Regions from separate parts of the Sodalis sp. RH14 genome, predicted to be linked through region 3. Evidence: predicted binding sites of a transcription regulator. Region 3 holds the regulator's gene; each other region holds the start of a gene.
What was found. The regulator sigma-54, encoded in region 3, starts transcription at its own class of promoters, with help from an activator protein. The targets are predictions, from matches to a motif close to GTTGGCACANNTTTCGCTNT.
Positions count from the first base shown of each region.

Region 1: the regulator sigma-54 is predicted to act here: its motif matches at 2,456-2,475, upstream of ACL2XQ_RS01090 (gamma-glutamyltransferase family protein).
Region 2: the regulator sigma-54 is predicted to act here: its motif matches at 2,062-2,081, upstream of glnA (glutamate--ammonia ligase).

Region 1 is NZ_CP178739.1:250,982-255,437, reverse strand. Features, by position in the region: gene ACL2XQ_RS01105 (amino acid ABC transporter permease) at 1-492, opposite strand, end outside; gene ACL2XQ_RS01100 (transporter substrate-binding domain-containing protein) at 506-1,297, opposite strand; gene ACL2XQ_RS01095 (MurR/RpiR family transcriptional regulator) at 1,527-2,372, opposite strand; gene ACL2XQ_RS01090 (gamma-glutamyltransferase family protein) at 2,519-4,105, shown strand; gene hpxX (oxalurate catabolism protein HpxX) at 4,205-4,414, shown strand; gene ACL2XQ_RS01080 (AtzE family amidohydrolase) at 4,411-4,456, shown strand, end outside.
Region 2 is NZ_CP178739.1:5,810,835-5,815,290, reverse strand. Features, by position in the region: gene typA (translational GTPase TypA) at 1-1,790, opposite strand, end outside; gene glnA (glutamate--ammonia ligase) at 2,187-3,596, shown strand; gene glnL (nitrogen regulation protein NR(II)) at 3,734-4,456, shown strand, end outside.
Region 3 is NZ_CP178739.1:5,097,045-5,101,500, forward strand. Features, by position in the region: gene lptA (lipopolysaccharide ABC transporter substrate-binding protein LptA) at 1-309, shown strand, start outside; gene lptB (LPS export ABC transporter ATP-binding protein) at 324-1,049, shown strand; gene rpoN (RNA polymerase factor sigma-54) at 1,097-2,530, shown strand; gene hpf (ribosome hibernation promoting factor) at 2,554-2,841, shown strand; gene ptsN (PTS IIA-like nitrogen regulatory protein PtsN) at 2,948-3,427, shown strand; gene rapZ (RNase adapter RapZ) at 3,539-4,393, shown strand; gene npr (PTS phosphocarrier protein NPr) at 4,390-4,456, shown strand, end outside.

The DNA.
Region 1 (4,456 bases), 1.1 Mb from region 3:
CACCGACGATCCGAGCATCACGATCACGCACTGGCTCACCAGCGCGGGGTAGATGCGTTTTAATGCCGGCGGCAGCACCACCCGCAGGAAGACCTGGCCGCGCGACAGGCCGAGCACCCGGCCGGCCTCCCACTGCCCCTTCGGCGTGGCCTGGATGCCCGCGCGGATGATTTCCGTGCTGTAGGCGCCGAGATTCACCACCATCGCCAGCAGCGCCGCCTCGCCGGCGGTCATTTTCAGCCCCAGCGCCGGCAGGCCGAAGACGATAAAAAACAGCTGCACCACAAACGGCGTATTGCGGATAAGCTCCACATAGACGCCCCATAACCGGCCCGGCACGACATACCGGCCGCTGCGGATAGCCGCGCCGCACACGCCGAGGGTAATACCGCCCGCCGTGGCGGCGGTGGTCAGCATCAGGGTCACCCACAGCCCGGACAGCAGTTCGGGCGTATAGGGCCACAGGGCGGCGAAATTAAGCTGATAGGTCATGGGCGCGGCGTCCTCAGGCGCCCAAATCGGCCGGCAGCGGCGCTTTCATCCATTTTTCGGACAGACTGTTGAGGGTATTGTCTTTCAGCGCTTCGTCGATCAGGGCGTTAACCTTCTCCTTCAGCGCCGGCTCATCCTTGCGCAGGCCGACATAGCACGGCGAGTCCTTAAGCATAAATTTCGCCGCCGGCGCCTTGGCCGGGTTCTGGCGGGCAATGGCGCTCACCACCAGATTACCGGTCGCCACATACTGCACCTGGCCGGACATATAGGCCGACAGCGTGGTGTTGTTATCTTCATAACGCTTGATCTGGGCATCCTTCGGCGCCAGATCGGTCAGCACCATATCCTCCACCGCGCCGCGGGTCACCCCCACCGTTTTGCCGGCCAGTTCCGCCGGCGCTTTCAGCCCGTCGTCCTTCGGCCCGAAGACGCCGAGGAAAAACGGCGCGTAAGCGCGGCTGAAATCAATGGTTTTTTCGCGCTCGGCGTTTTTACCCAAACTGGAAATCACCAGATCGACCTTGTCCGTTTGCAAATAAGGCACCCGGTTGGCGCTGGTCACCGGCACCAGCTGCAATTTCAGCTTCATCTTGTCGGCCAGGTAACGCGCCATGTCGATATCGTAGCCCTGGGGCTGCAGATCGGTGCCGACCGACCCAAAAGGGGGGAAGTCCTGTGGAATGGCGACCCGCAGCACGCCGCGCTGCTGGATTTGCTGTAACTGATCGGCCAGGGCCGCCCCCGCCTGGGTAAACAACAGGACCGCGCCCGCCAGGGCTATAAGCTGTTTTCTGATTTGCATACCGGGTTCCCAAGATGAAGTAATGAAACAAATGATTCTCAGGCTAATTATCTGCAACTAATGTGCCAAATGAAACCATTGATTCACGCCGGGGAACACCGGGGGGAAACATCAGGCCAGCCCCGCCATAAGCGGGGTTATGCTAACGGGAATGGCAAAGCCTTGGCCCTGCGGCGGGAAAATAACGCACCCATAAAGTGCAAGCGCACCGCTATGTCGCGCTGTTTTTTTATGAACCCCGGGGTTCAAGCTCATCCAGTTCGCCATACCCATCGGCGATACTGTGGATGCGCGCCCGTCCCTGGGCCAGGGTATGATGCAGCAATGCGTTGCTGATAAGGTTCGCCAGGCTCATGGCAGACGAGTAGGAATCAAACGCCGATACGCTGTCAAGCGTTGCGGCGATATGCCAGCGCGCCAGCGGAATCAGCGCCTGCGCCTGGGGCTCGCTTATCAGCAGCACCGGCACGGCGTTATTTTTAAGCTGCAATAATAACGGCCGGATTTGCGGCGTGCGCCGGCGAAACGCCACCACCACCACCATATCCTCGGCGGTCAGATCCACTATTTCTTCGGCCAGCGTCTGCCCCGGCTGCGGCAGCAGGCTCACCCGCCCGCGCACCTGCAGCAGTTGCTGGCGCAGGTGCATCGCCACCGGATAGCTGTTGCGCAAGCCCACCAGGCACAGACGCCGGGCATTATCCATCGCCGTTATCACCGAGGAAAACTGCGCGCCGTCCAGCCGGTTGACCCAGTAGGTCAGGTTAGCCATTTCCTGTTTGTAATGCCGTGACAACAGCGTGTTGCCCTGGACCGCGTCGCGGCTATCGGTTAACGGCATCCCGCTTTGGCGCAACACCCGCAGTTCGTCGCGCATCTGGCGATAGTTATCATAACCCAGGCGTTTGAACAGCCGGCTGACGGTCGCCTTGGAGACGCCGCTTAAACGCGACAGCTCCGCGCTGTTATAACTGATCAGATCGTCGAAATGATCGAGGATAAACGCGGCGACCCGCTGTTCCTGCGGCGAAAGCTGCGCATAAGCGGCGCGCAGGCGCTCATCGAATTGCTTCATATCTCCTTCCCGGCTGCAACCTTTGTTTCATATTACCCTAGCATATCCTGCCGCGGCGCAGGCAAATGAATCCGGCGGCGCGGGTTGGAACGCCTCTTGCTTAACTGTTGCCAGCCTCCGCCCGTTAACAAGAGATATTGACCACGATGAACAACAGTTCCATGGCGCCGATGGGCATGGCGGTAACGCCGCATCATCTTGCCAGCGAAAGCGCGCTGGCCGTCCTGCGCGCGGGCGGCAACGCCATTGAAGCGATGGTGGCCGCTGCCGCGTCCATCGCGGTGGTCTACCCGCATATGAACGGCCTGGGCGGCGATGGTTTCTGGCTTATCGTGCCGCCGCGCGGCGAGCCGGTCGCCATCGATGCCGGCGGCCCGGCGGGTTCGCTGGCGACCTTCGATTTTTACCGGGATGAGGCGCTTATCCCCCATCGCGGCGCGATGTCGGCGCTGACGGTGGCGGGCACGGTGGCCGGCTGGGCTGAGGCGCTGTCGCTCTCGGCGGAAATGGGCTACCCGCGGCTGCCGCTATCAAGCCTGCTCGCGGATGCCATCCGTTATGCCGCCGACGGCATGCCGGTTTCCCTGTCGCAGGAACAGGCTTCCCGCGCCAAATTCTCCGAACTGGCGGGCCGGGCGGATTTTGCCCGGGTGTTTTTTCCCCATCGGGAGATTCCGCTGGCCGGCAGCCGCTTTACCCAGCCACGGCTCGCCGAAACCCTTACCGCCCTGGCGGAGCAGGGACTGGACAGTTTTTACCGCGGCCCGGTAGCCGCCGGCATGGCCCAGGAAATGAAGGCGATCGGCATGCCGGTCACCGCCGCGGATTTGGCCGCTTACCGCGCCAGACGGCGCGCCCCGCTGCGCCTGGCGCACGGCAAAGGCGAGCTGTTTAACCTGGCGCCACCCACCCAGGGCCTGGTGTCGCTGGCCATCCTCGGCATTACCGATCGCCTGTCCATGGCCGCGCAGTCTGAAACCCAGACCATCCATCGCATCGTCGAGGCCACCAAGCTGGCGTTCGCGCTGCGCGATGAAGTTATCACCGACCCGGCGCACCTGGCCTGCGATCCTGACGCCCTGCTGGCGCCCGCTTTCCTGGACGGCCTGGCGCGCCGGGTGGACGCCGAACGCGCCGCGCCCTGGGGCAGTATGCTGGCGCCGGGGGATACGGTATGGATGGGCACGGTGGACAGCAGCGGGCTGGCGGTGTCCTTTATCCAGAGCATTTACCACGAATTCGGCAGCGGCGTGGTGCTGCCGAAAAGCGGTATATTGTGGCAAAACCGCGGCGCCGCCTTTAGCCTGGAGCCCGGGCATTTGCGGGCGCTGGCGCCGGGCAAATATCCGTTCCATACGCTTAATCCGGCCGCCGCAAAGCTGCATGACGGCCGGGTCATGGTCTACGGCGCCATGGGCGGGGACGGCCAGCCGCAGACCCAGGCGGCGATATTTACCCGCCATATCATGCAGGGCATGCCGTTGCAGCAAGCCGTCAACGCGCCCCGCTGGCTGCTGGGGCGGACCTGGGGGCAGGCCACCGATACCCTGAAACTCGAAGGGCGTTTTAGCGGCGCCACCTTTGATGCCCTGCGCGCGCTCGGCCACGAGGTGGAGTCCCTGCCGGATTTCAGCGAAGCGGTCGGACACGCCGGCGCGATAGTGCGCCATACCAACGGGATGCTGGAGGGCGCGTTTGACCCGCGCAGCAACGGCAGCGCCGCCGGATTTTAGTGTTAACAAAACCTGGAGAACCTGATGGATAAGCCCTTGATTCCGACCGATGCGGTACCCATGGTTTCAGTACCGGGCGATTCAGCGCCCGGAGACTCAATGCCAAACGATTCCTTGCCTGGCGATGCCGTTCCCATCGATTGCGCGGCCTATATCCGCCAGATGGAAAGCGTGCTGGCGCTTAAGCTTGATGACGCCAGGCGCGCGGAGCTGCTGGCGCAGTTTGAGCGCATCGCCGCCATGGCGGCGCCCCTGATGGCCTTTCCGCTGGATGACCGGCTGGACGTGGCGGGAGTCTACAAGGCATGAACATCACCACCCTGGCGTCATTATCGATAGCCGAGATCACCG
Region 2 (4,456 bases), 710 kb from region 3:
CGGTCATTTTCGGTCAAATGACGTTTACGTAAACGCACGGACAGCGGTGTCACTTCCACCAGTTCATCATCATCGATAAACTCCAGGGCCTGTTCCAGCGACATCTTGATCGGTGTCACCAGCGTCGTGGCCTCATCGGTGCCGGAAGCACGCATGTTGGTCAGTTTTTTACCTGTCAGGCAGTTTACCGTCAGGTCGTTGGAACGGGTGTGAATGCCGATAATCTGGCCTTCGTACACTTCCGCGCCGTGGCCCAGGAACAAACGGCCGCGATCCTGCAGGCTGTACAAGGCGTAGGCTACCGCTTTGCCCTGGCCGTTGGAAATCATCACGCCGTTCTGGCGTTGGCCGATTTCACCCGGACGGACATCGTCATAATGGCTGAACGACGAATACAGCAGGCCGGTGCCGGACGTCATGGTTAAAAAGTCGGTGCGAAAACCAATCAAGCCGCGGCTGGGGATGATGTAATCAAGACGGATGCGTCCTTTGCCATCCGGCAGCATATCGCGCATTTCACCTTTACGGATGCCCATGGCTTCCATAACCGGGCCCTGGTTCTGTTCTTCGATATCCAGGGTAACTTGTTCGAACGGCTCTTGTTTCTTGCCGTCGACGGTACGATAGATAACTTTCGGGCGCGATACGGCGATTTCAAAACCTTCACGCCGCATGTTTTCGATCAGCACCGACAAATGCAGCTCGCCGCGGCCCGAGACCAGGAAGGTATCCGGATCGACGGTTTCTTCCACGCGCAGGGCCACGTTGTGCACCAGCTCTTTGTTCAGGCGCTCAAGGATCTGGCGGGAGGTGACGTATTTGCCTTCCTTGCCGCAGAACGGCGAGGTGTTGACGCCGAACGACATGGAAACGGTAGGTTCGTCCACCGTCAGCGGCGGCAACGCTTCGACCAGGGCCTGATCGCAAATGGTATCGGAGATATTCAGCTCGCCAAGGCCGGTAACGGCGATGATATCACCCGCTTCCGCCAGCTTGGACTCGATGCGCAGCAGGCCCATATGGCCCAGCACCTGGCCCACTTTGCCGTTGCGACGCTTACCTTCATGGTCGATGATGGTAACAGACTGGTTCGGTTTAACCGAGCCGCGTTTGATGCGGCCGATACCGATGACGCCAACATAGCTGTTGTAGTCAAGCTGCGAAATCTGCATCTGGAACGCGCCGTCGCTGTCGACGTTCGGCGCTTCGACGTTCTTGACGATGGATTCAAACAGCGGGGTCATGTCGCTGGCCATGTTCTCGTGCTCATAGCCCGCAACACCGTTTAACGCGGAGGCATATATGATCGGAAAATCCAGTTGCTCATCGGTTGCGCCGAGGTTGACAAATAAATCAAACACCTGGTCCACTACCCAATCAGGGCGGGCGCCGGGACGGTCGACTTTATTGATGACCACAATGGGTTTGAGACCGTAAGCAAAGGCTTTCTGGGTCACGAACCGGGTTTGCGGCATGGGTCCGTCCATGGCGTCGACCAGCAGCAATACCGAGTCAACCATGGACATCACGCGCTCAACCTCGCCGCCGAAATCGGCATGTCCGGGGGTATCAACGATGTTGATACGGTAGTCGTGCCAGTTAATAGCGGTATTTTTAGCGAGGATGGTAATCCCGCGCTCTTTCTCCAAATCGTTGGAGTCCATGACGCGCTCGGTGGCGTCGTTGCGGTCACCCAATGTTCCGGATTGTTGCAACAGCTTATCGACCAGGGTAGTTTTACCATGGTCGACGTGCGCGATGATGGCGATGTTACGCAAATTTTCGATCACAACTTTGCCTCAGGCATTAGAAATAGCGCGTTATTGTACACGTAATAAGCGAGGGACTAAACAAGATCGCGACGATCTCTGCATTTGCGTCATTTTTGACGCTTCGTCATCCCTTTCTCAGTGCATTATTTCACCTCGCCCCATTTATTGCACCAAAATAGTGCCCACTTACTGCCCAAATGCACTAATATAGCGCTATCCCACCAATCTGGTGCAGGCGGACTTTGGTTAATAAGGCCGGAAACGCGGCCCTTCTCATCATTTTGGCAATGTTGGCACACTTTTAGCTACTGTTTATACCAGTCCAGTTTAGCCTAGCCCAGCTAAGTTAAATAAAATTCGATCCATACGATTTCGTTCCACGACGACAATGGCACATCCGGGAGAATACAAGTTATGTCCGCTGAACACGTTTTGACGATGCTTAACGAGCACGAAGTAAAATTCGTCGACCTGCGTTTCACTGATACGAAAGGTAAAGAACAGCACGTCACTATACCAGCCCATCAGGTAGATGCCGACTTCTTTGAAGATGGAAAAATGTTTGACGGCTCCTCCATTGGCGGCTGGAAAGGCATTAACGAGTCCGACATGGTGCTGATGCCCGATGCCAGCACGGCGATGCTCGACCCCTTCTATGAAGAAACCACCCTGATTATCCGTTGCGACATCCTTGAGCCTGCCACCATGCAAGGCTACGATCGCGACCCGCGTTCCATCGCCAAACGCGCCGAAGAGTTTCTGAAAACCTCCGGCATTGCCGATACCGTGCTGTTTGGGCCGGAACCTGAATTTTTCCTGTTTGACGATATCCGCTTTGGTTCGTCCATTTCCGGTTCCCATGTCGCTATTGACGACGTTGAAGCCGCATGGAATACCGATAAAGTTTACGAAGGCGGCAATAAAGGCCATCGTCCCGGCATCAAAGGCGGTTATTTCCCGGTTCCCCCGGTGGATTCATCACAGGATCTGCGTTCCGCCATGTGTTTGACCCTGGAAGAAATGGGCCTGGTGGTTGAAGCTCATCACCATGAAGTCGCCACCGCCGGCCAGAACGAAATCGCCACCCGCTTCAACAGCCTGACGAAAAAAGCCGACGAGATCCAAATTTATAAATATGTCGTGCATAACGTTGCCCATGCCTTCGGCAAAACGGCGACCTTTATGCCGAAACCGATGTTCGGCGATAACGGCTCGGGCATGCACTGCCATATGTCGTTGACCAAAGACGGCAATAACCTGTTCTCCGGCGACAAGTACGGCGGCCTGTCCGAAACCGCCTTGTTCTACATTGGCGGCGTCATCAAACATGCCAAGGCCATCAACGCCCTGACCAACCCGACCACCAACTCCTACAAGCGTCTGGTCCCGGGATATGAAGCGCCGGTTATGCTGGCCTACTCCGCCCGCAACCGCTCAGCCTCCATCCGTATCCCGGTGGTCGCCAGCCCGAAAGCCCGTCGTATCGAAGTGCGCTTCCCGGACCCGGCCGCCAACCCATACCTGGCGTTTGCCGCCCTGCTGATGGCCGGTCTGGACGGGGTTATCAACAAAATCCATCCTGGCGATGCCATGGACAAAAACCTCTACGATCTGCCGCCGGAAGAAGCGAAAGAAATCCCACAGGTGGCCGGTTCTCTGGAAGAAGCCCTTAAGGCGCTGGACGCGGATCGCGAGTTCCTGACCCGTGGCGGTGTTTTCACCGACGACTCCATCGACGCCTATATCACCTTACGCACGGAAGAAGTAGACCGTATTCGCATGACGCCGCATCCGGTGGAATTCGAGCTGTATTACAGCGTATAACTTGACGTTTTTTTGTTGCCGTGGAAACTTTCAGCCCATCTTCGGATGGGCTTTTTTCTCCAGCAAAGCTTGCGCGCAGCCATGCGCATGACGACATAACGGACTAAATGCACTGGTAGAGTGCGGGAGACTGCTTTATGGCTACAGGCTCATTGCCCGATGCTGGGCAGATCCTTAATTCCCTGATCAACAGCATATTGCTGCTGGATAATGACCTTGCCGTTCATTACGCCAATCCGGCGGCGCAACAACTTTTAGCGCAAAGCTCGCGCAAGCTTTTTGGCACGCCGTTGCCTGAGCTGCTGGGCTATTTTTCGCTCAACGTCGAACTGATGCGCGAAAGCCTTAACGCCGGCCAGGGGTTTACCGATAACGAGGTCACGTTGGTGGTTGACGGGCGGGCGCATATCCTTTCCCTTACCGTGCAACGCCTGCCCGAGGATTTTTTCCTGATGGAGCTGGCGCCGATGGATAATCAGCGCCGCCTCAGCCAGGAACAGATTCAGCATGCCCAGCAGGTGGCGGCACGGGATCTGGTGCGCGGCCTGGCCCATGAAATCAAAAACCCGCTGGGCGGTCTGCGCGGCGCGGCGCAACTGCTGGCCAAAGCATTGCCCGATCCCTCGCTGCTGGAATACACCAAGGTGATCATTGAACAGGCCGACCGCCTGCGCAACCTGGTCGACCGATTGCTCGGGCCGCAGCAGCCCGGCATGCACGTTACGCAAAGCATTCACCAGGTGGCCGAGCGGGTTTTCCAACTGGTCTCGCTGGAAAAGCCGGATAACGTCACTCTCCTGCGGGATTACGATCCCAGCCTGCCTGAACTGGCTCACGATCCCGATCAAATGGAACAGGTA
Region 3 (4,456 bases):
CCGGTGACGTTTTACCAGATGCAGGACAACGGCAAGCCGGTGAAGGGCCATGCGCAAAAGGTCCGCTATGAGCTGGCCAACGATTTTGTGGTGCTGACCGGCGACGCTTATCTCGAACAGCTCGACAGCAACGTCAAGGGCGATCGCATCACCTACCTGGTTAAACAACAGCAAATGGAAGCCTTCAGCGACAAGGGCAAACGGGTCACCACCGTATTGGTGCCGTCCCAGCTGCAGGATAAGAACCCGGCGGGCGCGGCACCCAAAGCGTCCTCAGCGCCCAAGGCGCCCAAATCCGGCACTAAATAAGAGTAATTGAACCCATGGCAACATTAATCGCAGAAAACCTGGCTAAAGCCTACAAGGGCCGACATGTGGTGGAAGACGTCAGCCTCAAGGTCAGCTCAGGGGAAATCGTCGGGTTGCTGGGGCCGAACGGGGCCGGCAAGACCACCACGTTCTACATGGTGGTCGGCATCATCCAGCGCGACGCCGGGCGCATTATTATCGATGACGACGATATCAGCCTGCTGCCGTTGCATACCCGCGCCCGGCGCGGCATCGGCTACCTGCCGCAGGAAGCGTCGATTTTCCGCCGCCTGAGCGTGTTTGATAACCTGATGGCGGTATTGCAGATCAGAAACGATCTCAGCGCTTCGCAGCGCGACGACCGCGCCAATGCGCTGATGGAAGAATTCCATATCGCCCATCTGCGCGATAACCTGGGGCAATCATTATCCGGCGGCGAGCGGCGGCGGGTGGAAATTGCCCGCGCCCTGGCGGCCAACCCTAAATTCATCCTGCTTGACGAGCCCTTTGCCGGCGTCGACCCGATTTCCGTCATCGATATCAAGAAAATCATTGAACATCTGCGCGATAGCGGCCTGGGCGTGCTGATTACCGATCATAACGTACGCGAAACATTGGACGTCTGCGAGCGCGCCTATATCGTAAGCCAGGGACATCTTATCGCCCATGGCACACCCGCCGAAATCCTTCAGGACGAGCAGGTGAAGCGTGTTTATCTGGGCGAAGAGTTCCGCCTCTGATAAGGTGTCCTGAAGTGAAAGCCCCAAGAGGTTAATTGACGCATTATATGAAGCAAGGTTTGCAACTCAGGTTTAGTCAGCAACTCGCCATGACTCCGCAGTTACAGCAAGCAATACGCCTGCTGCAACTGTCTACGCTTGAACTTCAGCAGGAGATTCAAACCGCGCTGGAAAGCAACCCCTTACTTGAGCAAACCGATGTCCATGAAGAAATAGACTCACACGACGTACCCGACAGCGAATCGCTTGATACCCGCGAGGCGATGGAGCAGAAGGACATGCCGGAAGAACTGCCGCTTGACGCCACCTGGGACGAAATGTACTCGGCGGGCACGCCCTCGGGCACCGGCACCGACTACCGCGACGAAGAACTGCCGATTTACCAGGGCGAAACCATCCAGACCCTGCAGGATTACCTGATGTGGCAGGTGGAGCTGACGCCGTTTTCCGATACCGATATCGCCATTGCCACCTCCATCGTCGACGCGGTGGATGAAACCGGTTACCTGACGGTGCCGCTGGAAGATATCCTCGAGTGCATCGGCGACGACAGCGTCACCATGGACGAAGTGGAAGCGGTATTAAAACGCGTGCAGCGCTTTGATCCGGTGGGCGTGGCGGCGCGGGATCTGCGGGATTGCCTGCTGATCCAGCTATCGCAGCTGTCGAAGGATTTCCCTTACCTGAACGAAGCCAGGCTTATCGTCAGCGACTATCTCGATCTGCTGGCCAGCCATGATTTCCGCAGCCTGCTGCGATCCACCCGCCTAAAGGAAGACGTGCTGAAATCCGCCATGGCGCTGATCCAATCCCTCGATCCCCGGCCCGGCCAGTCAATCAATACCACCGAATCGCAATATGTCATCCCGGACGTCCTGGTGCGCAAGGTGCATAATCGCTGGACGGTGGAGCTCAATACCGACAGCATTCCCAATCTTAAAATCAACCAGCAATACGCCGCGCTCGGCAATACCACCCGCAATGACTCGGACGGACAATTTATCCGCAGCCATTTGCAGGAAGCGCGCTGGTTGATCAAAAGCCTGGAAAGTCGTAATGACACGCTGTTAAAAGTGACCCGCTGCATCGTGGAGCAGCAACAGGCGTTTTTCGATCAGGGAGAGGAGTATATGCGGCCCATGGTGCTGGCGGATATCGCCCAGGCGGTGGAGATGCACGAATCGACGATATCCCGCGTCACGACGCAAAAATATCTGCACAGCCCGCGCGGCATTTTTGAACTGAAATATTTTTTCTCCAGCCACGTCAATACCGAGGGGGGAGGCGAAGCGTCTTCTACGGCCATTCGTGCGCTGGTGAGAAAATTAATCGCCGCGGAAAACCCGGCGAAGCCGCTAAGCGATAGCAAGCTGACCACCCTGCTTTCCGATCAGGGCATTATGGTGGCGCGGCGAACCGTGGCAAAATACCGAGAGTCTTTGTCCATCCCGCCGTCAAACCAGCGTAAGCAAATGGTTTGACCTCTACAGAGAAGGAAGACACTATGCAGCTGAATATTACCGGACAGCGCGTTGAAATCACCGATGCTTTGCGCGATTTCGTGACGACGAAATTTTCCAAGCTGGAACAATACTTCGACCGGATCAATCAGGTATATATTGTTCTGAAGATCGAAAAAGTCCAGCAGATTGCCGAAGCGACGATCCATGTCAACGGCGGTGAGCTGCACGCGACGTCAGAGGCGGACGATATGTATGCCGCCGTCGATTTGCTGATCGACAAGCTGACGCGCCAGTTGAACAAACATAAAGAGAAACTGAAACAGTACTGAATTCACTGTAGCCATTATCGCTACCTAACCTCACATCGGCTCGTTATCCGTACGATAACGGGCCGATGAGTCTTAAAGGTGAAACAAGCGCCTTAAGTGAAATGAAATGACTAACGATACAGCTTTGCAAATAAACACGGTGTTAAGCCTTGAGTGCACCCGCGGCTCCATCCACTGCCAGAGCAAAAAGCGCGCGCTGGAAATTATCAGCGAGCTGGCGGCCAAGCAGCTCAACCTGGCGCCGCAGGTGGTGTTCGAGGCCGTATTGACCCGTGAACGCATGGGCAGTACCGGTATCGGCAACGGTATCGCCATCCCGCACGGCAAGCTGGAAGAAGACACCCTGCGCGCGGTCGGTGTGTTTATCCGCCTGGAGCAGCCCATTGCCTTTGATGCGATAGATAACCAACCGGTGGATTTGCTGTTTGCGCTATTGGTGCCGGCCGAGCAGTGTAAAACCCATTTGCACACCCTGGCCCTGGTGGCCAAGCGCCTGGCCGATAAAACGGTCTGCCGTCGCCTGCGCGCCGCGCAAAGCGATGAAGAGCTGTATGCCATAATGACGGAAACGGAAGCCGGGTCTTAACGCGCCGGGTCGGATTGCCTGCCCGGCGCTGTACCGACCAGCGGGGAGTCATTGGCGCGATTACGGCAAGCGTGGCCAATGGGTCAATAAAAATACCAGAGGGGAGTCGTCATGGTGCTGATGATTGTCAGCGGTCGATCCGGTTCAGGGAAATCAGTCGCGCTGCGCGCGCTGGAAGATATGGGGTTTTATTGCGTCGATAACCTGCCGGTGGTGCTGCTGCCGCAATTGGCCAATACGCTGGCCGACCGGAATATCTCCGCCGCGGTGAGCATTGATGTGCGCAATATGCCCGAGACGCCGGAGATTTTCGAGCACGCCATGGACAACCTGCCGCAAAGCTTTTCGCCGCAGCTGTTGTTCCTCGACGCCGATCGCAGCACCCTAATCAGGCGGTATAGCGATACCCGGCGCCTGCATCCGTTATCCAGCAAGAACCTGTCGCTGGAAAGCGCCATTGATGAAGAGAATGAACTGCTGGAACCGCTGCGCTCCCGCGCGGATCTGATTATCGATACCACGGAAATGTCGGTGCATGAGCTGGCGGAAATGCTGCGTGCCCGGCTGCTGGGCAAACGCGAGCGCGAGCTGACCATCGTGTTCGAGTCTTTCGGCTATAAGCACGGCCTGCCCATCGACGCCGATTATGTTTTCGACGTGCGTTTCCTGCCCAACCCGCACTGGGATCCCAAACTGCGGCCGATGACCGGGCTGGATAAGCCGGTGGCGGCCTTTCTCGACCGCCATACCGAAGTGCATAATTTTATCTATCAAACCCGCAGTTACCTGGAGTTATGGTTGCCGATGCTGGAAACCAATAACCGCAGCTACCTGACCGTGGCCATTGGCTGCACCGGCGGCAAACACCGCTCGGTCTACGTGGCCGAGCAGCTGGCGGACTATTTCCGTTCACGCGGTAAAAACGTCCAGTCCCGGCACCGCACCCTGGAAAAGCGCAAACCATGACGGTTAAACAAACGGTGGAAATCAAGAACCGCCTGGGCATGCACGCCCGGCCGGCAATGAAGC